4 regions of the Bacillus paranthracis genome follow, and region 2 is predicted to be linked to each of the others. Evidence: riboswitches for the same ligand, from Rfam matches in the RefSeq annotation. Region 2 holds a riboswitch; each other region holds the start of a gene.
What was found. A riboswitch is a leader RNA that binds a small molecule or an ion and turns the genes downstream of it on or off. The one in region 2 is predicted to bind thiamine pyrophosphate.
Positions count from the first base shown of each region.

Region 1: it holds a riboswitch for thiamine pyrophosphate, as region 2 does, so the genes downstream of both, tenA (thiaminase II) here and thiM (hydroxyethylthiazole kinase) in region 2, are expected to answer to the same signal.
Region 3: it holds a riboswitch for thiamine pyrophosphate, as region 2 does, so the genes downstream of both, thiT (energy-coupled thiamine transporter ThiT) here and thiM (hydroxyethylthiazole kinase) in region 2, are expected to answer to the same signal.
Region 4: it holds a riboswitch for thiamine pyrophosphate, as region 2 does, so the genes downstream of both, thiC (phosphomethylpyrimidine synthase ThiC) here and thiM (hydroxyethylthiazole kinase) in region 2, are expected to answer to the same signal.

Region 1 covers NZ_CP101135.1:783,353-791,603, reverse strand. Annotated here, with positions in the region: gene thiO (glycine oxidase ThiO) at 1-313, opposite strand, end outside; gene tenI (thiazole tautomerase TenI) at 306-926, opposite strand; gene NLJ82_RS03985 (ABC transporter substrate-binding protein) at 937-1,938, opposite strand; gene NLJ82_RS03980 (ABC transporter permease) at 1,935-2,687, opposite strand; gene NLJ82_RS03975 (ABC transporter ATP-binding protein) at 2,687-3,436, opposite strand; gene tenA (thiaminase II) at 3,405-4,100, opposite strand; TPP riboswitch at 4,183-4,285, opposite strand; TPP riboswitch at 4,346-4,458, opposite strand; gene NLJ82_RS03965 (SH3 domain-containing protein) at 4,728-5,888, shown strand; gene NLJ82_RS03960 (hypothetical protein) at 5,894-6,232, shown strand; gene NLJ82_RS03955 (DUF3965 domain-containing protein) at 6,457-7,608, opposite strand; gene NLJ82_RS03950 (CBS domain-containing protein) at 7,903-8,251, opposite strand, start outside.
Region 2 covers NZ_CP101135.1:449,731-457,981, reverse strand. Annotated here, with positions in the region: gene NLJ82_RS02330 (anaerobic C4-dicarboxylate transporter family protein) at 1-187, shown strand, start outside; gene NLJ82_RS02325 (alpha/beta hydrolase) at 246-1,181, opposite strand; gene thiE (thiamine phosphate synthase) at 1,261-1,920, opposite strand; gene thiM (hydroxyethylthiazole kinase) at 1,937-2,743, opposite strand; TPP riboswitch at 2,816-2,925, opposite strand; partial or broken gene NLJ82_RS02310 (toprim domain-containing protein) at 3,194-3,514, shown strand; gene NLJ82_RS02305 (stage II sporulation protein M) at 4,201-4,731, opposite strand; gene NLJ82_RS02300 (ABC transporter ATP-binding protein) at 4,721-5,392, opposite strand; gene NLJ82_RS02295 (hypothetical protein) at 5,396-6,676, opposite strand; gene NLJ82_RS02290 (hypothetical protein) at 6,824-7,372, opposite strand; gene NLJ82_RS02285 (hypothetical protein) at 7,809-8,018, opposite strand.
Region 3 covers NZ_CP101135.1:4,551,698-4,559,948, forward strand. Annotated here, with positions in the region: partial or broken gene NLJ82_RS23600 (IS3 family transposase) at 1-103, shown strand, start outside; gene NLJ82_RS23605 (FeoB-associated Cys-rich membrane protein) at 160-327, opposite strand; gene feoB (ferrous iron transport protein B) at 344-2,332, opposite strand; gene NLJ82_RS23615 (FeoA family protein) at 2,329-2,556, opposite strand; TPP riboswitch at 2,751-2,852, shown strand; gene thiT (energy-coupled thiamine transporter ThiT) at 2,940-3,608, shown strand; gene NLJ82_RS23625 (sensor histidine kinase) at 3,816-5,669, opposite strand; gene NLJ82_RS23630 (response regulator transcription factor) at 5,666-6,355, opposite strand; gene srtD (class D sortase, LPxTATN-specific) at 6,393-7,013, opposite strand; gene NLJ82_RS23640 (LPXTG cell wall anchor domain-containing protein) at 7,103-7,507, opposite strand; gene NLJ82_RS23645 (S-layer homology domain-containing protein) at 7,668-8,251, opposite strand, start outside.
Region 4 covers NZ_CP101135.1:4,949,914-4,958,164, reverse strand. Annotated here, with positions in the region: gene NLJ82_RS25760 (LTA synthase family protein) at 1-1,393, opposite strand, end outside; gene NLJ82_RS25755 (YkvA family protein) at 1,939-2,304, shown strand; gene NLJ82_RS25750 (metal-binding protein) at 2,355-2,846, shown strand; gene NLJ82_RS25745 (magnetosome magnetite crystal formation protein family) at 2,915-3,232, opposite strand; gene lldP (L-lactate permease) at 3,530-5,188, shown strand; TPP riboswitch at 5,260-5,375, shown strand; gene thiC (phosphomethylpyrimidine synthase ThiC) at 5,489-7,249, shown strand; gene NLJ82_RS25730 (arsenic transporter) at 7,504-8,251, opposite strand, start outside.

The sequences.
Region 1 (8,251 bases), 330 kb from region 2:
TCTCATCTTCATTTTGAGCAATGCGATAAATGCCTTTCTCTTCATACCCAATATCGATGCCTGTTTTTTCGCGTAAAACTTCTGCAAGTTGTGGAAATATAGCACGGCTTTCTCTCGCAAGTTCAAATAGCGGGTCATATTCATCCCATTCTGCCTGCACCCCAAGTAAACCAGCGGCTGCTTTCGAGGCTTCAGATGCAATCTGTTGCTTCTCTACAATCGCTACTTTATGGCCTCTTTCTGCTAGAAAATGTGCAACTGAACTACCAATTACACCACCGCCAATTATCGCTACATCATACTTCTTACACATGTTTTTCCGCCCACTTTCTTATTGATTCCTTATAAGATTTCGCTTTGCTATACGGGTTACTACTACTTATAATCCCAGACATAACAGCAATACCACTGACGCCGTTAGTAAGAACATCTCCAGTGTTTTCCGGAGTGATTCCTCCAATTGCTGTAATCGGTATGGATAAACACCTTGCAATGTCTGAAATTTCTTCAACCCCTCTCGCTGGCACACCTTTTTTACAATCTGTCGGAAATACATGACCATAGACGAGTGAATCCGCGCCATTCTTAAATGCATCAATCGCCTCTTCTAAAGAATGCACAGAATAACCGACATGCAAATAAGAAAACTTTTCTTTCACTGACCTTACATCTGCGCTTCGATATCCTAGCTGCACGCGCGGAATATTTAATAAAATAGCAATATCAATTCGATCATTTATCACTATTTTCGATGCTGGAAAGCCCTTCTTCAAAAGACTTTCCACACCTTCATACAATTCCTTCGTACTTTTCTCACGCTCACGAATATGCAAATAATCAATTTCACTTTCAATTTGCATCGCTACATTCACTAACTCTTCGAATGACATGTGACCATTTGAGATTACATGAAGCTCATTTTTCATATTCATTCGCCTACTTTAAAATGTTTTCGAATAACTCATCGGCCGGAACGATTTCTTTCGTCATTCCTTTATCTTTCAACCATTTATTTTGTTTCTCCCATGACTCTTTTGAATCTGATAAAAATGGCTCATCTTTCGTTTCCATCTTCTCTAATAAAATTTTCATACTTTCCTTTTCAACTTCTGGCACAAGTGGGAAGTTTTCTTTTTCTTGATGATTTAATAAAATATTCAATGCTTCATCTGGGTTTTTCTTCATAAAATCATAGCCTTTTTTCGTACCACGCAAGAAAGCTTGCAAAGCTTCTTTATCTTTTTTCAATGTTTTATCACCTGTTACAAATACGAGCTCATGATAATTCGGTACACCATAATCTGCTGGATTAAAGTATGCTGGTTCATGACCTTCATGACGCATAACAGGTACTTCGTGGTTAATATATGCTCCTGTTACCGCATCCACTTTTTTCGTAATTAATGCTGGTACTAAATCAAAACCAACATCGACTACTTTCACTGTATCTGGATTACCACCAGCTTCTTTTACCATCGTTTTTAAATACATCTCACTTAAAGGTGTTCCAGAATACCCAACTGTTTTACCCTCTAAATCTTTTGGCGATTGAATGCCTGCAGACTTCAGCGATACAACATGATTTAATGGTGAACGTACGACAGCTCCAATTGATTTCACTGGAATTTGTTCATTTGCTTTTGCCATGACAACATCTGGCTGATAATATAAGCCAACTGTTACTTTTCCTGCAGCTGCTAACGTTAATGGGTCAGTCGGATTAGAAGGGAATTTAATATTTACCTTTACTCCTTCTTCTTTAAAGTAACCTTTTTCAATTGCCGCATAAATAAAGCTATGTACCGCATTTGGGTACCAATCAAGCATGACCGTTATTTCTTTCTCTTTTTTATTCTTATCTGATGCTGAATTACTCGAACATCCAGCAATCATTGCAACTAATAATGTAAGCACAAAGATGCGTTTTAAAAATTTCATGAATGCTTCCTCCAACTAATGAATTTCTTTTCTAATACCGAAATAAGTACGACGAAGAAAATAGCTAATAACGATAACAATACAATGGGTGCAAATACACCTGCCCCGTCTAATTGCGTCATCATTCTCTTACTGAAATATCCTAGCCCCGCTTGTGCACCGAGCCATTCACCAATTGCCGCCCCAATTACACTAAGCGGTACTGCAATTTTTAAAGCTGAGAAAAAATAAGGAAGTGCAGACGGCAATTTTAATTTAAGAAAAACATCTTTTTTCGTTGCCCCATACGTAACTAAAAGCTCTTCCCATTCTTTTTTCGTACTGCGCAGTCCATCATACGTATTAACTGCAATTGGGAAAAACGTAATTAAAACCGTAACAACAACCTTACTCCAGATCGTATATCCAAACCATAAAACGAAAAGCGGAGCAAGCGCTGTAATAGGAATCGTTTGTGAGGCAACTAATAATGGATAAAATGCTCTCTCCATCCAATTACTCGCATTCATTAACATCGCTAGCCCTACCCCAAGTACGATAGAAATAGCCACCCCTATTAAAACGACATATAATGTTGCTGGCAAATGAACCATAAATAATATGTCTTTTAGTTTCCATATCTTCATTACAATTGCAGACGGTGACGGTAAAATGTACATTTCATCTACAATTCTTGCGCCTACTTCCCAAAGAGCAAGTAAAATACTAGAAAGTGTAAGAGCAGGTAATAGCTCCTTCAACCGGTTCATCATACGAGTACCTGCCTTTGCAACATACTAAGAAGCTCATCTTTCAGCGCTAATACTTCCGGTTTATATAAATCTTTTCTTGTCCGATTATGATCAAGCGGTACAATCCTCTCGGTTAAAGTAGTTATCGGTTGCTGCTCTACCACTAAAATTCGATTAGAAAGAAACAATGCTTCTTCCACATCATGAGTGATAAATAAAATTGTTTTTTCCCACTCTTTCCATTGTTCAAACAACCATTCCTGCAAAGATGCCTTCGTTAAAGCATCCAACGCGCTAAACGGTTCATCTAAGAGCAATATCTCTCCGCCTGTTAATAAAGTTCGAATGAAAGATACGCGTTGCCTCATACCACCAGATAAATCTTTCGGATATTTTGTCTCATATCCTTGTAAACCAAATTTGTGTAACAGTTCCTTTGCCTTTATTTGTGCTTCTTTCTTCTGTACACCTTGGCACTCTAGCGGCAGGGCCGCATTCTCAATAATCGTTCTCCATGGCAGGAGCATATCTTTTTGGGGCATATACCCTACAGGATGGCTCTTTGTTTCTGTTAGTTCTATCTGTCCTGTACTCGCTTCTTCTAAACCTGTAATAAGGCGAAATAAAGTACTTTTCCCGCATCCACTCGGTCCGATAATGCTTACAAACTCTTTATCTTGTATAGAAGCATTTAATTCATTAATGATTGGCTTCTCATCATAATGAAAAGAAACATTATGAAACTGTAGTATGTTCTTGCTCCTCAAATCCCCACATCTCCTTACGGTAGGACATATCCCAGAATAAATATTCAAATCGACTGGAATATAGGAAAATCTCCTCTAATCGATCTAGCTCTTTTTCAGACTTTCCAACTGCCATTTCATTTAATAAATCGATTAACCAAACACAAAGGTTGCCATATTCTTCAGAGCTATAGCCTTGAATCCACTCACCAAAGAACTCATGATCTCTTGCTCCAGGAATATCATTTAAACGCTTTCCAATCTCCCAGTAGCTCCACATACATGGAAGAAGTGCTGCTATTAATTCCGCAAGTGTGCCATTTTGAGATACAGACATCATGTAATTTGTATAAGCTAAATTTTTAGCAGATGGCTTTGCAGACTCTATCTCCTCTATAGAAATTCCAAGTCTTTTTGCATACTGTTTATGAATTGTCATTTCTCCGTTTAATATCCCATCAATTTGTTCAGCAAATTTCCCCATAACTTGTGGATTTGTTGCCTTTACAACACCGATCGCATATAACTTTGCATAATCTAACAAGTATAAATAATCTTGAATAATATAATACTGAAACTTATCTTTTTCTAACGTACCATCCCCCATACCTACAACAAATGGATGATTATGACTCATCTCCCAAACTGGTTGTACAGTTTCTAATAATCTATCGCAAAATTTCATTTCTCTATCCCCTTTCAATTTATATATCTAAATAAAAAACCACTTCTAAATAAGAAGTGGTTACAGCAAATAAAATTATAATTTATTCGTTGCTCCACTTCCCTTCGCTAGTATTATCTAGATCAGGTCTGTAAGGGTTAAGGATTATTCCTCTCTCAGCACAACAAGCACCCCTAGTGGTTTCAATATGAAATTTTCAAATAAAAAAGCCCCGTTTCTATACGCAAAGAAACGGGGACTCATTATTAGTGTCCGAATTGCTTCCCTACGCTAGCATAATCTAGATCAGGTAATAAAAAGGATCAAAGACTTAAGGTCTTACTCTCAGCTGGCAACACCAGCTCTCCTAGCAAACTATAAAATTATCACTGTCAGTATAACACCGTAATAAGACATCATCAACTGTTTTAATTTTCTCAATTGTCAACAAAATAACAAAACCATATAACACTTATATTCTATCTTAGAAATTATTATCCTAATAAATTGGATAAAAAGGAATCATTATCCTCAAAAAATTTATTTTTATATTGATTTCATATTACATTTATGTGAATACACCCACTATATTATATCTTTATACTATAATAAAATTACAACTATACAACTAGAGGAGGTCTCTATTATATGAATATGAAAGCTACTGCTTTAACAGCAACTACTGTCGCAATTGCTTCTTTACTTCCTTCTATGGGAGAAACAAATGTACAAACAGCCAACGCTGAACAATTATCTAATGTGAAAACTGGATATGTCAAAGTCGATCAAGTAGCCTTACATACAAAAGATAACGCAAATAGCTCATCAATTGATACAATTCGCTTTAATACGAAAGTGAATATACTTGAAACAACTAATGGCTGGTATAAAGTATCTGTTAATAATAAAGTAGGTTACGTACAAAAAGATTCTATTCTACTAAAAAACAAACTTCAATCTAATAATCAATATATCGTCAATGCCAATGCATTAAACGTTCGTTCTGAACCTAATTTAGAATCTTCAATTTTAGATGTATTACCAAATGGGAAATTCATTACTATTCAAGAAGAACAAGGTGAATGGTATAAAATTTTACATAATGGCAAAACAGGTTACGTACAAAAGGCATTCGTATCTAATGGTTCACAGCCTTTAGTAAAAGGCATCACAGTTCAAAATAATACGAAATACACAGTTGCAACACCTAAACTTAATGTGCGTAGCAACGCTAGTACAAGTAGCGCACTACTTGGTTCATTACAAAATGGTACACAATTACAAGTAGTGGAAACTGTAGGAACTTGGTATAAAATTCGTTTTGGCACAGGATACGGATATGTGGCAAAGCATTATGTAGTGCAAAATCAAACGCAATCACAAGCTCAAACGACTCAACCTACTTCCATTCCAGCCGTTTTCAAATTCCCTACTCAAGGAAAAATTAGCTCAACATTTGATATGCGCTGGGAACAAATGCATTATGGTATAGATATCGCAGCTCAGGGTAATGTCTCTATCCAGGCTGCTGCGGCAGGTAAAGTCGTGAAATCATATTATTCAGCTAGCTATGGCAATGTTGTGTTCATCGCCCATCAAATAAACGGGAAATTATATACAACAGTCTATGCTCACATGAAAGATCGCACTGTACAAGCTGGTGATCAAGTACAAGCTGGACAATTAGTAGGTCATATGGGAAACACAGGTCATTCATACGGGCAACATCTTCATTTTGAATTACACAATGGAGAATGGAATTTTGAAAAAACAAATGCAGTAAACCCACTGCCATATTTAGTTAGGTAAATTGTATGCCACGCAATATCAATATACCTCTCTTAATTGAATACTTAGCCTTTTTAGGCCTAATCTGTTGCTTAGTAATTTATAATACAAATACTGTATTTTTATCTATTATCATTGCTTTTGTTGCTTTAGAAATTATGATGGAAGCTTTTCAAGTTCAACTAAAACAAAAAATTGCCCATATTTATAATGCCATTTTTCTATTAAGTGCTTTAATAACAAATATTATTAGTAATAGTTTTTATTTATCTACCGTATTTCCCGTATTTTTTATGGCTGTTTTATTATTCATAGCTAGATACATTCATGTCCCTAATAACAAAAAACACGAACAAGAAGCTTAGAAAGAGGAGACACTGTGTACCAATCTTTCAAAGATAATCCGATAAAATATATATTGAATTTATATAAAAAAACAAATACTTTTTTTGGTATACAAGGAAGCTATACGGCACAATTTCTCCTTTATGGAATGTTATTTCTCGTCTTAATTACATTCTCCTTGCTTTACTAATAAAAAAAGGATCTCACAATTGAGATCCTTTTTAATTTATATAGAAAGTGCTCTTTATCCACAAGCATATTTTTCATAAATAAAGCTAAGATTATATTTTTTCTCTAAGCTCATTCTTTGTTCATCATCACACCAATAGAACAGAATATCATGAATCGTTGCATAACGCTTATTTTTAAGAAACAGTTTAAAGAAAGATGGTAAACAGTCATGTAATTGTATAAATATATAATTGCGTAATATTTCTTCTTTATATTTAATGCCCTTACAAATATACAATAATTCTTCACAATAATATGCATGTTGTGGAACTTGGATCATTTCAAAAAATGGCACATATGATAATAATTTTCCAATAAAATGATCATATCGATCCATTATTCCTATCGTCATATGCTCCATCATATCTTTCATTACATATAAATAATCATCTACATGAGTAGTCTTGAGTGGGTCTAATCGATCTGAAATTTGAGAAAGTACAGCCCTTTGGCAAGCTAACACCGCTTGACTAGGTCCATAATATGATAGAAAGTCTGTACACTTACGATACTTTCGTAATAAATCATATGTATATAAGTCATAAACAAAAGTATTACAATACATCGCTAAACTCATCATATCACTATTTAATTGCTCTTTTGATAGTGACTTAGCTCTCTTACACATATAAAAAAATGTAAATTCTAATACTTCTTTATGGGATAATAAATGTTTACAGTCTGTTATACATTTCTCATTAAATTTAACTCTATCCCAAATTTCTACATCTCCATCAGTTAATTCACCAATACGATATTTAATTATTAAATAGTTTAAAGCAACCGCCTGCGTCAAAAGATCCCACGTTTCATATTCCAATGAAGTATGAACAAACTCAGCTAGCCCTTGAGTTACCATAAAAGTATTCGCTTCTTCATACCAACCAATTTCTTGGCATAAGCGAAGAATACGTACTAAAGTTGGAATTTCGTCTTTATGAAATTGCGGTAAATTCTTTGCTTTATTCATTCCATATACGATAAATGCCGCTAAATTTTCTTCTTTATAAAATTCTTTTTCTTTCCACACTAATATAGTTCGTTCTTTCCCTTCACCTTTTGGATGACAAGGTACAAGCAAAGAAAATAATTCAGCGAAATTATTTGGTTCTATATATGTATCTGTAACCAAATTCCAATTTGGATCGCGCTGTACAGCCTTCATATAATTCCCCTTCCCTTTTATCTACATAGGAAATATTAATCCATTATCACATCATTAACAATGAATATTGTTATATTCGAAATCAATCATAATACTTATATCTATCAGTATATCATTTTTTCTCTTATTTATAATTAGGAATGACAAATTTAAATAAACTGTCGAAATTACTAACTGTATACTTATTATATAATGGCTCAGATACATCATGCTAACATATTAGCTTAACCCTATATACTAGAATAATGTATCTGATTTTTATACGTAACGTATTACACTAATTAAAGTCTCACTTCATTCCGTATGCTCTGATATTTCACTTAAAGCAAATCCCGCTTGATCATCTGCCGATTCTTTTATAGCTAAATCTCCTAGTGCTAACATCCCAACGAGTTGACCACTCTCAACTACTGGCAATCGTCTAATTTGATACTGTGCCATTAACTCTGTAGCCTTTTCAATAGGATCATCTGGAGAAACTGAAACAATGTTTTTTGTCATTACATTTGTAATTTTATTAGATCCAGGATGTTTTTCAGCAATCCCTCGAACAACTAAATCTCGGTCCGTAACAAGACCAACAACTTGTTCATTTTCAACAACCGGGATCAATCCAATCGATTCTTCTTTCATCTTTACAGCA
Region 2 (8,251 bases):
CCCTGCAGTAAATGGATATTTCTTCATTCCAAACTACGGAACAATCGTTGCTGCCATTAACTTTGATCGTACTGGCACAACTGGCATTGGTAAATATGTTTTAAATCATAGCTTTATGATTCCAGGACTAATCGCAACATTCACTTCTATCGGAATTGGAATGCTCTTAATATCAATTATGTTTTAAAGAAAAAGCACAAACCTACAAATTTACAGGGTTTGTGCTTTTTTAATCAAACGTTTGTTTAAATATTTTTAGCTGTCCATTCTTCCATTATGTTCTTTAATATTTGTGTAAAATCCGCTGGGAAAAGATGCCCCAAACCTTCTCTCACAATTAATTTACAGTCCACATTATATTCCTCAAACATAGACATTAATTGAAGTGTGTTTTCATAAAATGGATCTTTGTCTCCCGTAACAATATATCCTTCTACATTCGTTATATCATTTGATACAACTATACTTTCAATTTCCTTAACATCTCGAATAGCAGGTATAACTGCAATAAATTTTTGAGTCGCTGACATATTCTTTAACGCTAACTCTATCGCTATATTTCCCCCTTGAGAAGCTCCCGCGATGATGATGTCCTCCAAGTTATATTTATTTACAAAATCATTAAAAGTTTTCATAACGTCTTTTATAGCTATTTCATGATTATCCCAGCTATACGACTTCATTCCATGTATTTGTGAGGACCGGGGAAAACCTAATATATACTCATTTAGTATTTCTTCTTCACACCAATATGGTGCAAAATCATTTATATTTGATCCTCTCCAATGCAAAGAAAATAACCCTATCTTCGCCTCTTTATTTCCATAAGTAAATAATTTCGGTTCGGCTGTTAGCTGCTGTTTCTTAAAGATTTCTTCACACTTTTTCACTATCATTTTAAAAGCTGCATTCTCTCGTAATCCCTTTAAATCTTCATCCCCCATAAGTGTAGGTGGATTCCACCAAATCCCCTTTTCTAAAGCTTCGTTTAAACTAACAATCGCTTCCTCATACTTACCTTCTGCCGAAAGTGCACACACTTCCCAAAAACTAGTTTTTTCTATTCTTTCAGGAAACTCCCTTTTTGCTTTATCTATGCATCTATAAATCGCTTCGAATTCTCTTTTTTCGAATAAACGAAACAACTCATTTTGCAACTCTATAAACCGTTTCCTTTTCAAACAATCCTCCCCCTTTTTCTAACTATCGATATCAAAACATAAAAAGCTATGTAGCGTTTTAATACTACATAGCCTTCTTCTACAAACTGTTACTCACTTCCTCTACTAGCCTCTTCGTACTTTCATACGCAGATTCAGCTAAACTAATCGCTGAAATAACTGAAACACCATCCGCACCTGCTTCTATAACCGAAGCGGTATTTTCAATTGAAATGCCCCCAATTCCGACAATCGGTATTGTAATTCCTTGTTCTCTAAAATGAGCTAAACCTTTCGTTCCTTGCACTGCTTTCGTATCTTTTTTCGTACTCGTTGGAAAAATAGGTCCTACACCTAAATAGTCAGCCCCATTTTCAATTGCCCAGCGTGCTTCTTCAATTGTATGTGTAGATACACCAACAATCTTATCACCCATTTTTTCACGAACAGAGGTAATTCCTTCATCATCTTGCCCAACATGCACGCCATCTGCATCTAACTCGAGAGCTAGTTCCACATCATCATTTACAATGAACGGTACACCGTACTCCTTACAAATTGCTTGTAGTTCTTTTGCAAAACAAATGCGTTTCTCTTCCGTTAAAGCGCCTTCCCCCTTTTCACGAAATTGAAAAATTGTTATACCACCTTCAAGTGCCTCTCTCAATACTTGCAGTGGATCCTTCGTACAATTGTTACTTCCCATAATAAAATATACGGATAACAACCTAGACATTTCTGACTTTGAAATACGTGACATTTATTTTCCCTCCTTACTATATAACCTCAATTTCCCCATACTTCTCTATATCACCTGAAGTCGTATTCGCTAACTGATTCAAAAATTCAATTTGAAAACTACCAGGTCCTTTTTCCACTGTCTTAGCGGCTGCCAGTTCTGCCGCTACCCCATAAAACGTTAATGCCGCTACCGCTGCCTTTACATAATCCTTTTCTACCGCTACAAATGCTCCTATTACAGAAGTTAGTAAACAACCAGTTCCCGTAACTTTCGTTAAAATAGGATGGCCATTTCGAATAACAATCGTTCGCTGCCCATCTGTAACAACATCTTCTTTCCCAGTAATTACCGCAACTGTATTCAATTCATCCGCTGCCTGCTTTGCAATACTTACGACATTACCATTTCCAGCACCAGCGTCTACCCCTTTAATTTCCCATCTCTCATTAATAACGTTCGCTATTTCAGCTGCATTTCCGCGAATAATCGCTAATTCAATTTCAGCCGGAATATGTCTCGCAACTTCTGTTCGATACGATGTTGCTCCTGCACCAACTGGATCAAACAGTACTGGTACATTGTTCACATTTGCTGATTTACCGGCAAGTAACATTGCTTCTACTTCTTCCGGACGAAGTGTTCCCATATTTAATACTAACGCTCCAGCAATGCTAGCCATTTCTGCCACTTCTTCTTTTGCATACGCCATTACAGGCGATGCCCCTAACGCTAACAAACCGTTAGCTGTAAAATTTGTTACAACAACATTTGTAATATTATGAACGAGCGGATTAGATTCTCTCACCAAATCCACTACTTTACTAATTTCTTTCCTATTCATCCTTCTCATCTCCTAACTATAGTTATGGGAGATACACAAAAAGGCACTTTGCGCGTACGCAAAGTGCCTGAACATGTGCTTTTACACTCTCCCTACGCTGGCATTATCCAACAGGTTCAAATGGTCAATGACGGACTAGTCATACTCTCAGTTTGTATCCACAAACTCCCATGTGTTTAGTATTCTTCTACTTCAAAGTCTACTCTTATTCTAGTAAAATAACAAGTTCTTTACTTTTCTATTTAATATAGAAGCAACTAATAAAACAATACGCATAATAACTATCTATTTCTCACAGTCTCATCATGGTGCATATTATGTTCTGTCACGATCATTCACTTTCAAACAGATGTTATCCCATTAAAAAACGTTCAAATCTGGAGCGAAACTGAATCTCAAGAAGATGTATGCTATAGTTAACGTATGGAAATTTGAAAGGATGTTTTAAATATGTCAAAAAGCGTTGTAATCGCTGAAAAGCCTTCCGTTGCACGAGATATTGCACGTGTACTGAAGTGCGATAAAAAGGGAAACGGCTACCTTGAAGGTAGTAAATATATTGTAACTTGGGCTTTAGGTCATCTCGTTACATTAGCAGATCCAGAAAGCTACGATGTGAAATATAAAAAGTGGAATTTAGAAGATTTACCGATGCTACCTGAGCGTTTGAAATTAACAGTTATTAAACAAACAGGGAAACAATTTAATGCTGTAAAAAGTCAGCTACTTAGAAAAGATGTAAATGAAATTATTGTAGCGACAGACGCTGGGTTATCTCTATAAAATATGCCTGTACAAAAATCCTAGAACATACCTAATCCTTTGTTTAATAAAGGCTATTTACTTTTTTATAATTGTACATAGTACTAAGAAAAAGGAAGATAATATAAAGCACTTTATATTCTAATTTAATCCAAGTGATATAGCTAATTTGATTCAATATATAATTAAAGAAATATTAATTCGTATATACTTTAAAACTATTTAAATGAATTTATCTATTCTACAAGCAAGTGATCCCGTCAAAATCCTTTGCCGATACGTTTAATTATTAGAGTTTGCTTCATTTTTACGACCGCCAAAAGATAATATACTCCTTGGTGTGTTACACATAGGATCAATGCAAGGATTACTACTTTTGAGGCCACTCTTCATTTTAGCATTTGAAATAAGTTATATGAGACAATTTAGACTTAGGGAAATCAACGATAAAGTGCAATTAATTAAGATAAGCCTCTCCACAAATTTGGGGTATTCTGTATTTTTGTGTAATTTCTGATTTGTAAAAAATTTATTAAAATAAAGCAATAACAGCCTTATGGCTTTTTTTATACGCATTTAAAATAACTTTTCTTTTAATGATATTACCACCTTCCTGATTCGATACCATCAATATTTACAAAAAACAACATACGAAGCTAGTAAAATAAAAAAGCCACCAAAGGGTGGCTGAGTAATTAAATTATATAACTTTTGTCGACTAATGACGGAGATAAATATGTTTCTAATAATGCGGCAACTAATAAAAGTAGTAAATCTATAATTAATAGCACTAAAAGATTTTTTCCTAATAAGATAAATGAATTCTTATTAAGTTCTTTCTTTCTAATCATGTTAACAATGCATACTGCTACAAATAAACCTATTGCTGCAGTGAAAAACATATTTATGATTTCAACTATTCCATGACCTGCAAAATAAGAATATGCTGTTTTTAAGGAAGTTTTTTCTACCAAACTATGAAAAGCAAATCCTAAAGAAAAAAACTGTTGGAACAGAAAAATCAAAGAAAAAAATCCGAAACTAATAATGGAAAATATGATTGTAGTAAAATGGATTTCAAAGTTAGTACTAAAAATAGTAATGAAAGAAGGCTGTAAATTGGGACTAAACTGTTCATTAGGAAGTAGTAAAAAACCCAAAAAGAAAAATGAGCTTCCTATAACTGAACAAGCAATAAAACAAATACTAAATAATTTAGGTTTCACAATTATCACTCTCCAGAACTACTTTATCGAGTTGCTCATCTCTTTTTAAAATTATTTTTTTATCTGAAAAATTCGCTACATCAGTATCTGTTGAATGAGTTGCATAAATTAAAATTGCTTTATGTTGAATTATATAATCCTTCAGATAATCTAGAGTAACTTTCCTCGACCTAATGTCAAAATTAACAAAAGGTTCATCAAGGAGAATTAAATTAGGCGAAGTTAGAAGAGCTAGTATTAATGATAGTTTTTGTCTAGTTCCTAATGATAATTCACGTGTATAAGTATTTTGATATTTATCGAGTCCAATCTCTTGAATGAGATGTTCTAAAGATGAATCTAATCTTTCTCTATTTAGGAAAGATAGTACCATATCTATTGTTTCAGAGGGTGTTAAATAATCGTATAAGAAAGGTGTATTACCAATTAATGAGACACCTGCAATATACTCTTTAAAATTTTCCTTTACTGAAAATTTATTTAGTATGAGTTCCCCATCAAATTTCGTCATTCCACCAATTATATTCAATAACGTTGATTTACCTATACCATTTTTACCCACTAATTCTACAATACTCATATTGTCTACTTTCAAGTTTATTCCATCAAAAATGTAAGTTGATTCACCATATTTTTTTTTTATGTTTATCAATTCAAGCATGTCTTACCTCTCTTTTGTAAGGAAATTATATAACAATAAATAACTAGAATATACAATGAAGAAAACCATTATAGGATATATATTTCCTAATCTCATTGAATAAACAGCTACAACACTGCAGGTAATAAAAGGCAAGCCTAAAATTAAAAGATCTTCAATAGGATTAAAGAAATACAAAAAGAAATTGTTTTTTATATCTTCTATTGATAATTTTTTAAAGCGATAGACTCTTTTTGTAATGATTTTTATTGAGTAGAAGTAGATAATTGTTGAACATACAATAATGATAGCTGTAAATAATGACAATCCGTAAAGAATGATTACACCAAGATAATAACCAATCAGGATTGCTATGAGCTTTCTTGAAAGAAACTTAGAAAGTAAATTATTATAATAATTTTTTTGATCAAACTTCTTTATATAATAAAAATCACTTAAATTAGATCCCTGTAACATTTTTGAGCTATTTATGATTCCTTGGGATATAAAACTTATAATAGCGCTTTCAGAAGCTAAATAAACAGAAATAATAATGAATTTATTAATATTAAAATAAAAATTTAAAATCCCTATTATACATAGAGAAGCTATTGTAAATATATAAGTATATAGGATATGTAAATAATAAGTTCTATTTTGGCAAGATCTAGATAAAGCAATTTGATACTTATCAAATTGTGAATCATTTCGATCTTTTATTATATGTTCTTTCTTTTTCGTATTATTTGGTCCGTTTATAAATAAAAAGACAATCTGATGATTACTCCATAAGAATTTCAAAATAATAGTAATTAAAACAGTTATTAATACTAAAAACTCATATAAAAATATTGTTGTGTAACTAAAATAGAGTTCCCTCATAAAAATGATAATAAAAGAACAATAAAAAAGAATTTTAAATCCAAATGTTAACAATAGTTTTTTTATGATAAGTAATTTAAAATTATTTTCTTGAGCACTATACATCCACTGAGAAACATTCTCCATCTCTTCTGGGTCATAATCATCATTATTAATATCTGTGATTAACATTGTCACAAAAAAATAAGTAGTAGCAATATAAAAAGGGTTTATAAATGAACGAAAATAATAAATTAGCTCGTAAACAAAAATTGGTGCTAATATCGAAACGAAAGTAATGACTACATTTACGTTATACAAAAAAGTTAGCAATAACTTTTTATCGCCATCAGCAAACTTATTTAGAAAATCCCCCAATAAAAGCTCTATATTGGCAAATGCTTTTCTTTTTTTCATTAATCTTTTGTATTTGAAGTACTTCATCTTCTTCAATTTCCTAATATTTTCACAATATTTTTTATTAGGCTAAAGCTTGCTACCAAACCAGACAGAACCGCTATTACTAATATTATCTTCATTGTAGTTTTAAATTTTTTTTCCATTTAACTCACCTTCCTAAAGTTATTTAAATTACACAAAAGTCATCAGCATTTGAATGATAAAAGTCAAACCATAAGTTATTGAGAATATAATTACACTTATTTTAACTTTTAATCTATTTGAGATAGAATCATTTAAATTTGATAAATATAGATAAACGAAACCAGATAATAACATTTGAGAACCTGGAGACCAGCCTAGCCATTCAAGGTCTTGTAAATTATTCAACCCAACAATCCAAATAACCGTCATATTTAATAATATAGAAGATATATTTGAAAAAATTATTACTGATAAAAAGTTGCTAAAGTTTAATTTTTTATTAGCAATAAAGTTTGTAATAAAAGTAACAAATAGTGTTTCTATTATTACCACAGTAATACCCACAATCACTTGTATCGAAGTTAAAAAGACAATAACAAATGAATTGGTAAATAGAGGTAATTTTTTTTGGATTATATCAAATTGTTCAATCACGCCAAAGTTTTTAATTGAAAAAAATGTGTTTGCAAAAAGCACCAAAGCCAGAAGGCAAAAAGATAGTAAATTAATTATTCTTTTATTTTTTAATTTGATCATTTTTAATCCCCTTTATAATAAACAAAGTTAACTGACCATCCCCTAAAATTGAACACTACTTCTTATTTTTAATAGTTTATCATTATTTTATTTTGGTGGTACAAATCTAGTAATTTCATTGCCTAATTGTATTAAATCTAAATTCCATTCATTGGTTCATTTTAATTTTATATAAAGGAATATACTTTTCTTAGACATTTCTACTCCGCCGTAATACGATATTTATTACTCTATTTGAAGAATAACGCCCCACTCTTATAAAAAACATTTATTGATTCTTCTTATGACGCAATACCATATCGTTTGTTACTTTCTCTATTATTCATATTTTCCTAATCATCTTGGACTCCTCTCCTAACTAAAAGTTTATTATTTGTTAAGAAAGGAGTCCAAATTTATTAGGGGTGGGGCTAAACAACCCCACCTTAATATCTTTTTAAAGTGCGTTTGCTGCAGCTCTCTTACCCATTCTAGTCATTCCTAAAATTGTAGCACGATATGCCCAAACAGCAGCTGATGCAGAAGCACCAATTCCAGTTAGAGACATTAATAATGAAGCATAAGAAATCCAATCCATATAATCAATAATAGTTGATGCAGTAGCTGCACTACAACCGATAAGTGATCTAATCATTACTGTTTTCATTTAAATTTCCTCCCTAAATATCCATTTAACCCTTACATCCTTTTAATTATATAAAACAATACAAGAATTAAATATCCCAAATTCTATTTTTTATGTTGTTCCCCGGGTACTAGAAAATAATACCATAAAAAAATATTTTATAAATATGTAAATTTGCATATTTATAAAACTAGTTTTACGAAGTTAAAAAGTTCATATTAAAATATATTTGGTTATTTAATTTACTGAGAAAG
Region 3 (8,251 bases), 1.1 Mb from region 2:
AGAACTAGAAACTTATATTTATTACTACAATCATAAAAGAATTAAAGCAAAACTAAAAGGATTGCCCCCTGTGCAATACAGAGTTCAATCCTTAGTAGCTAGCTGCTTAATATATTTGTCTAACTTTTTGGGTTCAATTCAAATTCGAAAAGCTTTTTTCTATTTATGAGCAATTTGCTCCATATCCGGACTACAAGTATTCGACTGACACGACTTATTTAAAGAACATGCCGCGCATTTTCCTTTTTTACTTCTCTTTACAAAATTAACTAACGTGTATGCTGCATAACCAAAAATGATAGCTCCAATTATAATATTGACCATCATCACAATACATCTCCTTCTAGAATCCGAGTAGGGATCCAACTTGGTATATAATGAGCGTTAATACATAAGCAACTACGAGTGGATACACGACTGAGAAAATCGTCCATTTCGCTGATCCTGTTTCACGTTTAATAACAGCTACCGTCGCTAAACACGGAACATATAATAAAATAAAGAACATAAATGCATAAGCTGATAATGCTGTATAATGTGCTCCCATTACATTTCCAAGCACATCTTCTTTCACCGCATAAATAATGGCCATTGTAGAAACGACAACTTCCTTCGCTAAAAATCCTGTTAAAAGGGATGCCGCAGCTTGCCACGTTCCAAAACCAAGTGGTGCAAATAGTGGTGCGATAAATCCACCAATCATTGCTAAGTAACTGTCTCCCATATCAACACCAAATCCTGATGGACCTGCATAGTTTAATAACCAAATGACAACAGAACCACCAAAGATAAATGTACCTGCTTTACGAACAAATCCTTTTCCTTTCTCCCACGTACTTAACCATAACGTTTTCGCTTGTGGCACGCGGTAAGGAGGTAGCTCAATAACGAAAATAGATTTTTCCGCTTTTAAAATGGTAAGAGACATAATTTTTGTAACTAATAACGCAAGGACAATCCCTGCAACATATAGGGAGAACACAACAGTTGCCTGACTATGAGGGAAGAATACTCCCGCAAATAACGCATATACAGGTAAACGTGCCGAACAAGACATAAATGGTGTTACAAGAACTGTAAGTAAACGTTCTTTTTCTTGTTCAATCGTTCTCGCTGCCATAATACCTGGAACATTACATCCAAAACCGATAATCATCGGAATAAACGCTTTTCCGTTTAAACCGAAGAACTCCATAACTCTATCCATAACAACTGCAATTCGCGCCATATATCCTGAGTCTTCTAATAATGAAATGAAAAAGAATAGTGCAAAGATTTGTGGAACGAATACTAATACAGCACCAACACCAGCAATAATACCTTCTGTAATGAGTGCTTGAATAAAATCAGAAGCCCCAACACTTGTAAGTCCAGCTGTCACCCAATCCGTAAGCTGTCCAGCAAAAAACTCATCTAACATATCAGATAACGGTGTCCCAATCCACGTAAACGTAACCTGAAAAATAAAAAACATAACTGCTAAAAAGATTGGAAGTCCTAAAATTTTATGTGTAATTAATCTATCAATTTTTTCCGAAAAAGGAATTTTTCCTTCTTTCTCATGCTTCATAACATTTGTTTTTAACTTTTCAATATACGCTTCACGAGTCTTGTAAATGTGCTCTTCCAACGTACAATCAAGTTTTTCTTCTAAGCGAGATCGAATGGCTATGAGTTCCTTATAGATTGGTAATGCTTTCATTTCTTTTTCTACTACTTCGTTATTACTTAAAAATTGAAGAGCTAACCATCTCGGATGCTCATAATTCGCTGTCTCTAAAAGAGAAATTACTTCTCCAATTCCTTCATCCATTCGTACACCATATGAAATAAGAAATGGCTTTTTCTCGTTTTTGTCATTTTCTTTAAGAGTCGCAAGTAATTCTTCACAGCCTTTTCCACTTCTTGCAACGACAGGAACGACTGTTACACCTAATAGTTCTGATAATCGTTTTACATCAATGACAATTCCTCTTTGCTTCGCCACATCAATCATATTTAAACCAATTGAGACCGGCTTACCAAATTCAAGTAATTGCAACGTTAAATGCATATTTCGTTCGAACTGCGAAGAATCCACAATATTTAACATATGCTGAAATTCTTCTGTTAATAGAAAGTTTGTTACAACACCTTCATCACGTGAAACTGGATTTAAATCATAGACGCCTGGTAAATCAATTAATGTTCCTTGCTTATCTTTTAATTTACCAACCTTCTTTTCTACTGTTACACCACTCCAGTTTCCTACATACTCATAAGAACCAGTAAGTGCATTAAATAATGATGTTTTCCCCGTATTCGGATTCCCTAGCAAAGCTACCTTATTCACGCTAATTCCACCTTTATCATTTTCGCGTCACAATGACGAATACTAATTAACTGTCCACGACACTCCAATGTACAAGGACCTTTAAACATCGCCTTCTGTTTCAGGCGAAGTTCGCTTCCTTCAGCAAGACCGAAAGCAGCTAGTCTACGCTTTAATAGCTGATCTAAAGACTGAATACTTTTTACTAACACTTTCTCTCCAATTTTAATATCTACTAAGCTCATAACCTTCCCCCTCAGAAGAGAATGATAATTATTTTCAAAAAAATTATAGCATACTCTATTTCTCTTGTACTATACCCTTTTGCTTCATATTTATTAACATTTCACTACAATTCTATTTCAATTATTGTCATACTGTATTCGTTTGCCATTCTCATCCATTTCGCTTACAATAAACAGTAGCAAATAAAGAATCTCGTTATCACAGGGGGAGCCATGCCGCTGAGAGGGAACACTTCGTTCCGACCCTTCGAACCTGTTAGTTAATGCTAACGCAGGGATTGTGCAAACGTCCGAAATACATACCTCTTTTTTTATTTACGTATTTCGTATCCTCCTATGATATCTATTCTTTTTTGTACAACTTGGATTTAGGGGGAGACAACATGCGTAACACCAATTTACAAGCGATGATCGAATCTGCTATTCTTGCAGCCTTCGCCATGGTCATCGACATTTTACCATTATCAATCAAACTTCCAACAGGCGGTTCCATTTCATTTGCTATGATTCCTATTTTTATTATTGCATACCGCTGGGGCTTTAAATCGGCTTTCTTAGGTGGTTTAGTTTGGGGACTATTACAAATTGTTGTGGGAGATGCTTACATTTTAACACCTGTTCAAGCATTCATTGAGTACTTCATTGCCTTTGCTTTTATCGGATTTGCTGGCTTATTCTATCGTCCAATTCAAAAAGCACTTTTAACGTCCAATGAAAATAACTTAGAACAATCAAGTTTAGGTAGCCGTAAAGACAAACCTTCATCAAAACAAAACGAAGGAAAGAAAGTCCTTGCTTATATTATCCTTGCTACATTTATTGGTAGCTTTGCCCGCTACTTCTGTCACTTTATTGCCGGTATCATTTTCTGGGGACAATATGCGCCGAAAGGTCAATCAGCTGTGCTTTATTCATTAATCGTAAATGGTAGTACAATGATTGGGTCTTATATTTTATGTACCGTTTTACTTATATTTTTATTCCTCACTTCACCACGCTTATTCAAGAGCATCAATGCTTATCAAATAAATGCAAACAAAAAGGGCGCTTAATAAGCGCTCTTTTTTCATATCGTAATATCAATTAAAAATACAATAAATGCACAAAAGAAAATAAATACCATTATACTTAGCCAATTGCTATGCACGGTTCATCTACTCCTTACATAACCTCATTTTCTAAACAAATTATACTGATTAAAGATAAAGATTAGGTAAAGATAATATGAAAATAAATTAAAAAAGCATAGATCATATTGTCTACGCTTTTTTCAATAAGTAGAAATAAAATAATACACCATCTTCTGTATTCTTTACTCCATATTCAACTTCATGCAGTTCTAAAATATTCTTTGAAATGGCAAGCCCGAGCCCTGTTCCACCTTGCGAACGCTGACGAGCTGCATCCACGCGATAAAAACGATCCCAAATTTTATCTAATTGTTCTTCTTCAATATGAGTACCTTTATTTTCAATACACACTTTTATACGATTTTTTTCATCTATTGTAGAAATAATAATATCTTCTTTATTTGGTGTATAACGTATGGCATTCGTAATGAAATTCACGATCACTTGTTCAATCCGGCCTTGATTTGCGACTACTTCAAATGGACCTATATTTTTATGAACACGAAGCTCTTTTTTCTCTATTTCTACAGAAAGTTGTTCACATATATCTTCCATTACTGTATCGATATAAAATGAATCCATTTTCATTTTATATGTGCCTGACTCAAATTTAGCTAACTCCAGCATATCCAAAATTAATGTATCCATTTTGTCTACTTCTCGTTCCATCGCTTGAAAATAATACTCCTTTTTATGCTCAGCTACTCCATCTTTTAAAATAGAAATACAGCTTTTCATAATACTCAGCGGTGTTTTTAGTTCATGCGAAACACCAGAAATGAATTCTTTCCGCGTATTTTCTAATTTTCTTTCCTTTTCAATATCTTGTTCTAGCTGTCCAATATGTGAATGGAGCTTATTGGATAATACATTAATATTTTTCGATAAATCCCCAATTTCATCTTTTGAAGTAATCGGTATTTGTTCTGTGAAATCTAAATGCGCTATTTTCTTCGTTGTATCATTTATTTTTAATAACGGCTTTGCGATTTGTTTAGAGTAATAGAACGAAGCTAGAAAAATGAGAACGACTACAAATGCAATGATGTAAATGTAGTAATCTTGCACCATTTGTACAGCTTCATCTACAGGCTGTAAAGAAGCCATCGCATATATATATGTTACGGATCCGTCTTTTTCTTTTATTGGTTTCACTAATAATTTATATTTAATATCATTTTTTTCATAGTCCATTGTTTGTATTGCATATTGTATGTGCTTGCTCTCTTTTAATAATAAATCCTTTTGAAATTCTTTTATGTTATCTAAGAATATACTATTTTTATAAATTGGATTTACAAGACCTTTTACATCGGGAAATTGGACTTTCGTAACACGCCCTCTTATGTAAACATCTGGTTCTTGGGCAGCTGGCTCCTGAACGACCGGCTGCTTTTCCTTACCAACTTGTTCTTCAGCTACTTTCTTTTTCTCCTGATCTAATTTACTCATTTTTTCCTTAAACGCTTTTTCTAACGGTTTATTAGATCCGCTTAAATTTTGCTTACCTAACGTGAAAGAGAATGGAATATAACTATCATCTTTTTTCACGCCAGAAAAATAAATTTCTTGTCCTAAAAATGGATCTGATGATTTATTATCAATCTCTTCTATATTGACGAGATTGTATAAGGGAATTTTAAATATTTGTTGTCCAAAGCTTTTTTGTTGCCTACGATCTATCGTTACCTCAAAATAAAAATCATCCGCATGTTTTAAATTTCCATTTTGATCTAATGTCGTAATCCACGTATTATTTTCTCTTAAAAAGTCTTGCTCTAGCTTCTGAATTCCTTCTGCACTTCCTACATAGTTCAAATAATTCTTTTCGAAGGAATTTAAATTCACTTTAATATCTTCCACTTTTCGATTCGCATAATATTGTTTAAAAAATATCGTTTGTCCAATAAATATCGTCGCTAAAATTAACATACATAATGCTGTTGTAAGGGTAAATAATTTTAGTACAATCCCTTTTCTCATACATTCCCCTCAAATTTATAACCTGTTCGTACTACAGTTGTAATGTACTTTGCTTTCTCTCCTAATTTATTTCTTAAATTACGAATATGACTATTAACCGTTCGATCGTCACCAGCAAATTCATATCCCCAAATTCTCGAAATGAGTTGCTCTCTTGTTAAAACAATCCCCTGATTTTTCATCAAGTACGCTAATATTTCAAATTCTGTATGAGTTAAATTAATGTCTGTTTTATCTACCGTAACAGTACGCGATGGAAAATGGACATGAATACCATGAATTGATAATGTATCATCTTCATTCTCTAAAAGTTGTTTTGTTATTTTTCTACTTTCTAACAATCGTTTCGCTCTTGCTAATAAAATTGGTGGACTATACGGCTTCGTCACATAGTCATCCGCCCCAAGTTCAAAGCCAAGTAACGTATCATCTTCATCAACACGTGCCGTTAGCATAATGATAGGAACCTCAGATGTTTTACGGATTCTTCGGCAAACGGACCACCCATCAAGTTCTGGCAACATAATATCTAAAATAACTAAATCAACCACTTCTTCTTCAAATACAACTAAAGCTTCTTTCCCATCCCTTGCTTCAAACACTACATATTGCTCACTTAAAAAATAATCTTTTAATATTTCACGCAAAATATCTTCATCTTCTACAATTAAAATGTTTTTTGCCATAACTTATATCCCCCTCTCGCTTTCAGAAACTACAATTTCATTTTGAATAACTAGCAGTTAACTTCGCCTCGATAATATATCTATCTGGCGCATCCCCTATATAATTAAATGGATAGCAAGTCGTGAGTGTTAGTATCGGTTCTTCTTTTTTTATAATAACAGTACGATCATCCGCATGGGTAATCCATGTTTTTTGAATTTCATATGTGTAAGTTTTATTATCATACTCTAAAATAAGAGTGTCTCTTTCTTTTAACTCTCCTAAATCTGTAAAGACAGTATCTCGATGTCCACTTAGTACAGTATGTCCCCCTCCAGATGGTGTTGTCGTTACATCACTAACGAACATTCCAACCCCTTTTTTCAGCGTTGCATCATCTGCTCCCCAATATATAGAAAACTTCTTTTTTATTTTCGGTATATGTAACATCGCTACCTTTTCTCCTTCTTTATGCTCTGTTTGAGAAGAAGGCACTTGAGAAGTTACGGGTGTTTCATGTGAAAGTTGATTATGTTGTATATTGTTAAGACTCTTTATTTCTTCTTCTGTCAGTTGCTGAGCAGAGCTTTTTCCTTTATACCATTCTATAGCGTAATATGATCCCATAAATAGCCCTATAGCCATCAATATGATACCGATATAATTGAGTAACTTCATGTTTCATCCCTCCATGCCAAAAATGGTAGGAATAACCTACCATTTTTAATATATGAAATTATTCCATTCTTTATAGGAGAATATTTTATTTACGCCTTAACTTTATTGCGACGATTCAAACCAAATAATGTCCCTAGTCCTACAAGGCATGCGCTTAGTGCCATCATTGCTACATTATTAGAAGCTGTGTTTGGTAATTTTTCACCTTGTACAACTGGCTTTGCTACTTCTTTTTTTGCTACATCATTTTTTTGCTGTTCCTTAATTGCGGCTTCTTTTTTTGCCATATCACTTTTTAACTGTTCTTGCGCTATTCTCTTTTTCTCTACTTCACTTTTTTGCTGTATCTTAATCGCTTCTTCTTTTTTAGCTTTATCTTGCTGCAGTTGCGCCTCTTCTTCCTTCGTTACTGTTCCAGTATCCGCGCTTGCTACTGAAGAATGTCCTACTGTTAAAAGTGCCATTGTACAGATTGATAATAGTTTCTTTTTCATTTCATTTCTCTCCTTTTATACGTTTTACATCACTTCGCATCGGATGTATCACTAGAATAAACAAGAGATATAAATATAAGATGCAGATGAAATATATTTCATTTAAAGATTTCATTGTAAAAAAGGTTATCCGAAATCATCTTCGGATAACCTTTTAAAATTAATCTACACTTAAGGCCTTCTTGCCCATTTGATTATAAATACTTGCAAACCGGCTCTTACTCACTTTTACATTTTTCGTTCCATAGAACGGATCATTATAGTATACGTAATTATCATCCACTCCTGTTAAAACAACCGCATGCGTATTCATTCTTGCAGAAATTGTCTTTCCACCTGGTGTTTTCCACGTTGTAATTGGTCTTGGATTATTTAAAGCGACAGTCACCCACGTTACTACTGGTTTTCCATTTCTCACATAGTCTTCTAAAACAGAAAGATCATTTCCAGTTAAATTCGTTCCTCTTGCATATTTATCTAACAAACGTTTTAGTGGTTCGGGATTAATAGAATATCCTGGCGTATTTCCTGTCACATCACCTACAAACCCTACATCTGGATCTCCCCAAATTTGTGATGATGTTTTATAGTTCTTTAATTTCGTTTGATCAAAAGGCATTTCAAAAGCAAATACTACTTTATTTAACGAGCGACCAATTTGATGTTCTACAAGCATTTGTAAAGAAACGACTTCACAGCCATTATGCAATTCTGGGAATTGATACAGTGACGGTACGTTCAATA
Region 4 (8,251 bases), 750 kb from region 2:
AGTTGTCGTAAATACCTTCTGCTTTTAGACGTTCAATAAAGTGTTTCATTGCTTCATCTAAGTAGCGAGCTGTTACCATGTAACGGTCAAATACGCCATCACCAGAATTGTATTCATCAATTAATTTTGTATTGTCATCATAAGTGAATGGGTAATGGTTTGTTAAAGTAAGGAAGCGAGTATAGAACGGTTGCTTCACTTGTTTTAACATATCGATAGATTGATCAAAGTACTCGATATCTTTTAATCCCCAGTTTAATTTCGTTTCTGGCGTAATCTTATAGTCAAGCTCGTTGTAGTAACGATCATAACCAAGTGCCGGATACATAATGTTACGGTTCCAGAATGTTGCGTTGTTTGCGTGGAATACTGCAGTGTAGTATCCTTGCTGACGTAAAATTTCTGGAGTTGCTGTGTATTCGTTGTTACCGTGTGTGAAGAATACAGCACCACGGTCTAGTGGATACATTGAAGTATCTACTAAGAATTCAGCATCAGATGTTTTTCCTTGCCCAGTTTGATGGAAGAAGTTATCAAAGTAATAACTTTCTTTCGTAAATTGGTTTAAGAATGGTGTAACTTCTTGTCCGTTAACTGTTGCACCAATTAAGAATGTTTGTAATGACTCAAGAGAGACAACGATTACGTTCTTCCCTTTTGCAGTACCAAACATATTTGGATCTGGTTTGCTTTGCGTTGTTTTTACGTAGTTCTCTGTTTCCTGTAACTTACTACCGTCAGCAAATGCCTTTTGTGAACTTGATTTTGCTTGTAAGCCAAGATCATACACTTGGTGTACATATAAACCTAAGTTTTTAACAAGCATAACGCGGTCGAATGAACGTGTTAATAGTTCTGGACGCTCAGCTTCTGCCAATCCTAAGTTTGCGAAGAAAATAGCAATTGTTGACACGAAGTATAGGGAACGCATTGGGCGTGCTACACGTTCTGTCGGTGCAAAATTCTTCATCTTCTTCAATAAAATGAAGAATACGATAATATCAGCAAATGCGAGGATAATTTTGTAGTTAAACAATTCTTTTACACTAGAACCTAAACTTCCGAAGTTAGATGTTTGTCCTAGTACTGGTAAAGTAACGAAGTCATTGTAGAATCCGTAGAACATTACGTTACCAACAAGAACGATTGTTAAGACAAAATTAATTCCAAGTGCTATATAGTTACGTTTTTTCCCTTTTGCAAATAATGCAAGACCAACAAGCAGTAATGATGCTGCTAATGGGCTCAGGAATAAAATGAATTCTTGCATGAAAGATTCAAGTTTTAAATCAAAGCTTGTGCGTGTAATAAGATATGTCTTCAACCATAAGGCTAAAGCTACGAATGCAGTGAAACGCACATTTTGAAATTGTGATTTCAAGGTTTCTTTCATTCATTTCCACCCTTTCTCTATCAGGCTTGGTCGATTTTGGAGCGAAAAATGCTAAAATAAAAAATACATAGTTTTCTTGGCCATAATTAGAGGTTCTATATTCACCCATATACGACTATAACTATGCATACCCTTTTAGTTTCTTGTGTTACTCATAAGCATAACGTCATTTCTGTATTATACAACAAAATTCATTTCTGAGAAACACTATAACATTTTACATTTTTTGTATGAGATTTGTCACTACCAGAGAAAACTTTAACATTCGTTTATATGTCCGTCAACTAGAAAATATAACAAAGGTAGAGCAGAATGTTAAGTGAAAGTGAAAAATCTCTTGTTGAGAAATAAGAAATGACAATGGGTAAGTGGTTATCTAGAAACCTATTATATGAAGGGGAATATGTAAAAATTAACGAACACTTGTTCTTTTTGAGTTTGTTTGTTACAATGAAAGTTCATTGATAGATTATGTGTAATTTTGATGAACTTTTACTGAAAACATATTGTAGCTTATTTCTTTTAAAAAATAGGGAGGCCTTTACATGGAGCAAAAATTTTCAGTTGAAGCATTTTGGAAGAAAGTAAAACATGTCGCAAAGCAAGCAGGGCAGTCAGTTATTTATGCAAGTTTATTGTTGTTTTACGTTTTGCAGAAACCAGATGTTCCAAAACGAGTGAAAATTATTGTAATTGGAGCACTTGCTTATTTTATTGCACCGATTGATGCGATTCCAGATTTCGTTGCTGGAATTGGTTATACGGATGATTTAGGGGCGTTAATGGCTGCGTTATTACAAGCGTCGCTATACGTCGATGATGATGTAAAAGATAAGGCGCGAGTGAAGTTGGCAGAATGGTTTGGTTCGGATATAGACACATCCTTTATCGATCAGAAATTAGATCAATAGGTGAGAACTGTCACATGGTGACAGGGCGAACGTAAGCGAGGAAGTGCATTATGCCATCAGGAAGAACGCATACGAAAATAAACTTAATATCCCTTCCGGTTGTTTTGTTTCTGCTCTTTTCGTATGGACTAACAAATTTTGATTTTTTATTAACTTTTGCAATTGGCTTTTTAGTAGGTACTACATTTTTAACACCGGATTTAGATACGTATAGTAATGCGTATAATAAATGGGGATTCCTGCGTATATTTTGGTATCCGTATAAGAAGGTGATGCCGCATCGCTCCTTCTTTACACACACAATTATACTTGGTGATGCGATTCGTATTGCATACATGTTAATTGTGTTTTCTCCGTTTTTGTTCCTATTAAATGTAATCGCGCTTGACGGAAATTTAATAGAAATGGCGAAGGAACATGAGGTTGAAATTGTAACGTTCGTAATGGGAATTGTTGTGGCAAGCACGCTTCACATTATAGCGGATAAAGTGAATACGCGCCGTAAGAAAATGATGAGAAAAAAGAAGAAACGCAGAAGATAAAAAACCGTCCCAAAAAGGTATTTTGGGACGGTTTTTCTTTTTAATCAAACGTTTGTTTAAAAAGGAAATTAAGCTTTCAGTACTTTAATACCTTTCACGATGTTCCAAATGAAGTAGTATAAGCTAATGATTCCGCAAATACATAAGACAATCATTGTACCGATGCCCAGTGTTACATCCGGTTGATCAGATCCAAGACCCATAACTCCTAAAATAATCATGCCAATGAATGTAGCGATACTTGGGATAATGTGTGTCCATAGAGCACGTTTTGCATGTGGTTTCGTTTCCACATCTCCCACAATCCACACAATAATCGGGAATAAGATAGGGGCAAATAATACACTAAAGTATGATAAAGCTGCTAATATTTTGTTTCCGTTCATATATATCACCTCATAAATAATATCCGTTGTTATACCTTTATTATGCAGGAAAGGTAGCGAGCCTTCTATCGATGAACATGACAAGAACATGACGATTTTGTAAGATTTTTTCGTTAAATAATAAAATTTTCAAAAAAATCTTTTTAAATGGAAATTGTTATGGTACAGTATAAAAGAAAGTTGTTGAAAACGTTTTCTTAAACGTTTTTTTATTTTTAGGTTTAAAGGTATGATGACCTGATAGTCTATTGATGAGGTTATTCTACTTAAAAGGGGATTCTTTAGGGGGAGAGAACAATGAATACATGGACACAAGTTTATGATCCGTTCGGAAACATTTGGATTTCGGCGGCGGTCGCACTTATTCCGATTATCTTTTTTTTCTTAGCTTTAGCAGTTTTCCGTATGAAGGGGTATGTGGCAGGGTTTATTACGGTTGTACTTACAATTTTAGTAGCGCTGTTCGCTTATAAGATGCCGTTCACGATGGCGATGGCAGCAACAGGATACGGTTTCTTATACGGATTATGGCCAATCGCTTGGATCATCGTTATGTCGGTATTTTTATATAAAATTTCTGTGAAAACAGGTCAATTCGATGTGATTCGTGCATCTGTATTATCTATTACAAATGATCACCGTTTACTCGTTATTTTAATCGGATTTTCATTCGGAGCATTTTTAGAAGGAGCAGCAGGATTTGGGGCACCGGTAGCGATCACGGCGGCGCTCCTTGCAGGTCTTGGGTTAAATCCTTTATATGCAGCTGGTCTTTGTTTAATCGCAAATACTGCACCAGTAGCGTTCGGAGCGATGGGAATTCCGATTACAGTTGCTGGACAAGTAACAGGTATTGATCCACATAAAATTGGACAAATGGCTGGACATCAATTACCATTCTTATCATTATTTGTTCCATTCTTTATCGTATTTTTAATGGACGGGTTGAAAGGGGTAAGACAAACGTGGCCTGCTTTACTTGTAGCGGGTAGTTCGTTTGCCATTACGCAGTTCATAACAGCGACATTTTTAGGACCAGAACTTCCGGATATTACGTCGGCACTTGTAAGTTTAGTTAGTTTAGCGCTGTTCTTAAAAGTATGGCAACCGAAAGAAATTTATCAATCTGGGCAAGCAAATAGAGAAGCAGCTGCAACAACAGCGGCATCGATGCCGAAATTAACGTTAGGAAAAGTAGTAAAGGCATGGTCTCCATTTATCGTATTAACGGTTATGGTAGTGGTTTGGAGCCAAAGTTTCTTTAAAGCATTATTTGTTCCAGGAGGCGCGTTAGAAAGCCTTGTATTTAAGTTTGAAATTCCAGGCTTGCACAATTTAGTAATGAAAGCAGAGCCTATTGTAAATAAAGCGACGCCTTACGAGGCAATTTTGAAGTTTGATGTATTATCAGCAACGGGAACAGCAATTTTAATTGCTTGTCTCATTTCCATGTTTATTTTGAAAATGAGTGTAAAAGATGCAGTGGTAACATTTAAAGAAACTTTAAGTGAACTTAAAATGCCAATTCTATCTATTGGATTCGTATTAGGATTTGCATTTATCGCAAACTATTCTGGTCTATCTTCTACACTAGCGTTAGCACTAGCAGGAACTGGCGGACTATTCCCGTTCTTCTCACCATTCTTAGGATGGATTGGTGTATTCTTAACAGGGTCTGATACGTCAGCGAATGCATTATTCTCAAATTTACAAGCAATTACAGCGCAGCAAGTCGGTGTATCTGAAGTACTCCTCGTTGCAGCAAATACAACGGGCGGTGTAACTGGAAAAATGATTTCTCCACAATCGATTGCAATTGCTTGTGCAGCAGTTGGACTTGCGGGGAAAGAATCAGATTTATTCCGCTTTACAGTGAAGCATAGTTTATTCTTCGTAATTATTGTTGGTATTATGACGTATGTACAGGCATATTATTTAACGTGGATGATTCCATAAACAACAAAAGAAATAAACTTTGCATTTTTCAGATTATCGTGTATGATGAGAAAGTATTGAAAATTAAATCAGTGATAAACTAGGGGTGCCTAACGTATGCGTAGGCTGAGAGAGAAGCGCGTGAACTTCTTAACCCTTTGGACCTGATCTGGCTCGTACCAGCGTAGGGAAGTTAACGGCTTTACATAATGATGTCTTTTATGAGCCAGGTCCTTATTTTTTTATGGACCTGGCTCTTTTTATTTTGGCATACGCTGGCCATATCTCGTCCTTGTCACGTACAGGGGGGCAACAAAGGTTATGAAACAGTCTGTTTCAGCTGAGCAAATTGAATTGAAATCGAGTTTACCAGGAAGTAAGAAAGTGTATGTGGATGGACCACGAGAAGGTATGAAGGTGCCGATGCGTGAGATTGAACAAAGCGATACAAATGGCGTCCCGAATCCGCCAATTCGTGTGTATGATACGAGCGGTCCTTATACGGATCCCGCGTATAAAGTGGAGCTGGAAAAGGGGATTCCAACGCCGCGCCACTCTTGGATCCTAGAGCGCGGAGATGTAGAGGCATACGAAGGGCGCGAAGTAAAACCAGAGGATGACGGTGTGAAGGTGGCTTCGAAACATACACCTGTTTTCCCGCAGATGGATCGCAAACCGCTTAGAGCGAAGCAAGGTGCAAATGTTACGCAAATGCATTATGCACGTAATGGCATCATTACGTCTGAGATGGAATATGTTGCGATTCGTGAAGGAGTAGAGCCGGAGTTTGTTCGTAAGGAAATTGCGGAAGGTCGCGCTATTTTACCAGCAAATATTAACCATCCGGAAGCAGAGCCGATGATTATTGGACGTAATTTCCACGTGAAGGTGAATGCAAATATCGGAAACTCTGCTGTATCTTCTTCTATCGCGGAAGAAGTAGAGAAGATGACATGGGCTACTCGCTGGGGTGCAGATACGATTATGGATTTATCTACAGGTAAAAACATTCATACGACGCGTGAGTGGATTATTCGTAACGCGCCTGTACCAGTTGGAACTGTACCGATCTATCAAGCTCTTGAAAAAGTAAACGGAATTGCAGAAGATTTAACGTGGGAAGTGTATCGTGATACGTTAATTGAGCAAGCGGAGCAAGGCGTAGATTACTTTACGATTCACGCTGGTGTATTACTTCGTTACATTCCAATTACTGCAAAGCGTACGACAGGTATCGTTTCGCGCGGTGGTTCGATTATGGCGCAGTGGTGTTTATTCCATCATAAAGAAAACTTCCTATACACTCATTTTGAAGAGATTTGTGAAATTATGAAGCAGTATGATGTTTCGTTCTCTCTTGGAGATGGATTACGCCCAGGTTCAATTGCAGATGCAAATGACGAAGCACAGTTCTCTGAGCTTGAAACACTTGGTGAATTAACGAAGATCGCTTGGAAACATGATGTGCAAGTGATGATTGAAGGGCCTGGGCATGTACCGATGCATTTAATTAAAGAAAATATGGAGAAAGAGCTTGATATTTGTCAGGGCGCGCCATTCTATACACTTGGACCGTTAACGACAGATATTGCACCAGGTTATGACCATATTACATCCGCAATAGGAGCTGCGATGATTGGCTGGTTTGGGACGGCGATGCTTTGTTATGTAACGCCGAAAGAACATTTAGGTTTACCGAATAAAGATGATGTACGCGAAGGTGTTATTACGTACAAAATCGCTGCGCATGCGGCCGATCTGGCGAAAGGGCACAAAACGGCTCATCAGCGCGATGATGCACTTTCAAAAGCTCGCTTTGAATTCCGTTGGCGCGATCAATTTAATTTATCTTTAGATCCTGAACGTGCGATGGAATATCACGATGAAACATTGCCGGCAGAAGGCGCAAAAACAGCTCATTTCTGTTCCATGTGTGGACCGAAGTTTTGTAGTATGAGAATTTCACATGATATTCGTGAATACGCGAAAGAAAATGATTTAGAAACGACAGAAGCAATTGAAAAGGGAATGAAAGAGAAAGCGAAAGAATTTAAAGACACTGGTAGTCATTTATACCAATAACACGTTACACCTCTTTACTTGATTGATCACACTGTAGTACCTAACTTAAATATAGAAGAAGCCCGCTTTGCTAAGACGGTAGCAAAGCGGGCTTCTGTTGTTTATCCCGCTATTTGTGGGAAGTAAGACCCCCGCCTCAAAATTCAGCGGAAGCAAAGAAGTTAGGTGGGGGGCAACTGCCCGTAAAAGCCCGATTGGTTAGGGCTGATAATCAGTGGGGGATGAACAAAACCCCCACTGATTAAAGTTTCACTTTATAAGGCGAAGAAGAGATGTACCCAATAGAATAAGAGGAATAATGTAACGACTGTTGTGAGTGGAATAACGATAAGGGATACACTTAAATAGTCTTTCCATTTTACTTTAATTTTGTTTTGTTTCAGGATATACATCCAAATGAGAGAAGCTAGCGTACCGATTGGTAATAATAGTGAACCGATGTCACTACCAATGATATTTGCGAGATAGATAGTTTTTAATGTGACTGGATCTAATCCCATTTCTGTTAACGTAATGGTACCAATCATAAGTGCAGGGTGATTATTGAAGACATTGGAGAGGAGAGAAACGAGTCCACCCATTGCAAAGCTAGCATAAAGCAGATGTTGACTTACAACTGGTTCAAGCCATTGGACAAGCGCTGCTGTTAATCCTGCGTTGTGGAGCCCGTAAATAATGACATACATAGAGAAAGCAAAAATCAAAATGTGCCAAGGTGTCTTTTTCAAAATGTCGACAGGGTTCGTTCGTAAGTAGTACCATCTCCAAATGAGAAGAACGAGTGAACCGAGTACGGCAACAATCTCGATTGGGATGGATAAGAAGGATGCAACGAATAGAAGACAGCGCATAAGGAAGACGAAGCCTAATACTTTTAGCATGAACTTTGTCCGTTTTTGTTTCGTATCAACTGAATTTTTTCCTTTTAACGGATGAAAGTTTTTCGTGAAGAATATTTCTTCAATATCATATGAAGAAACAGGCAATTTTTTCGGAAGTTTT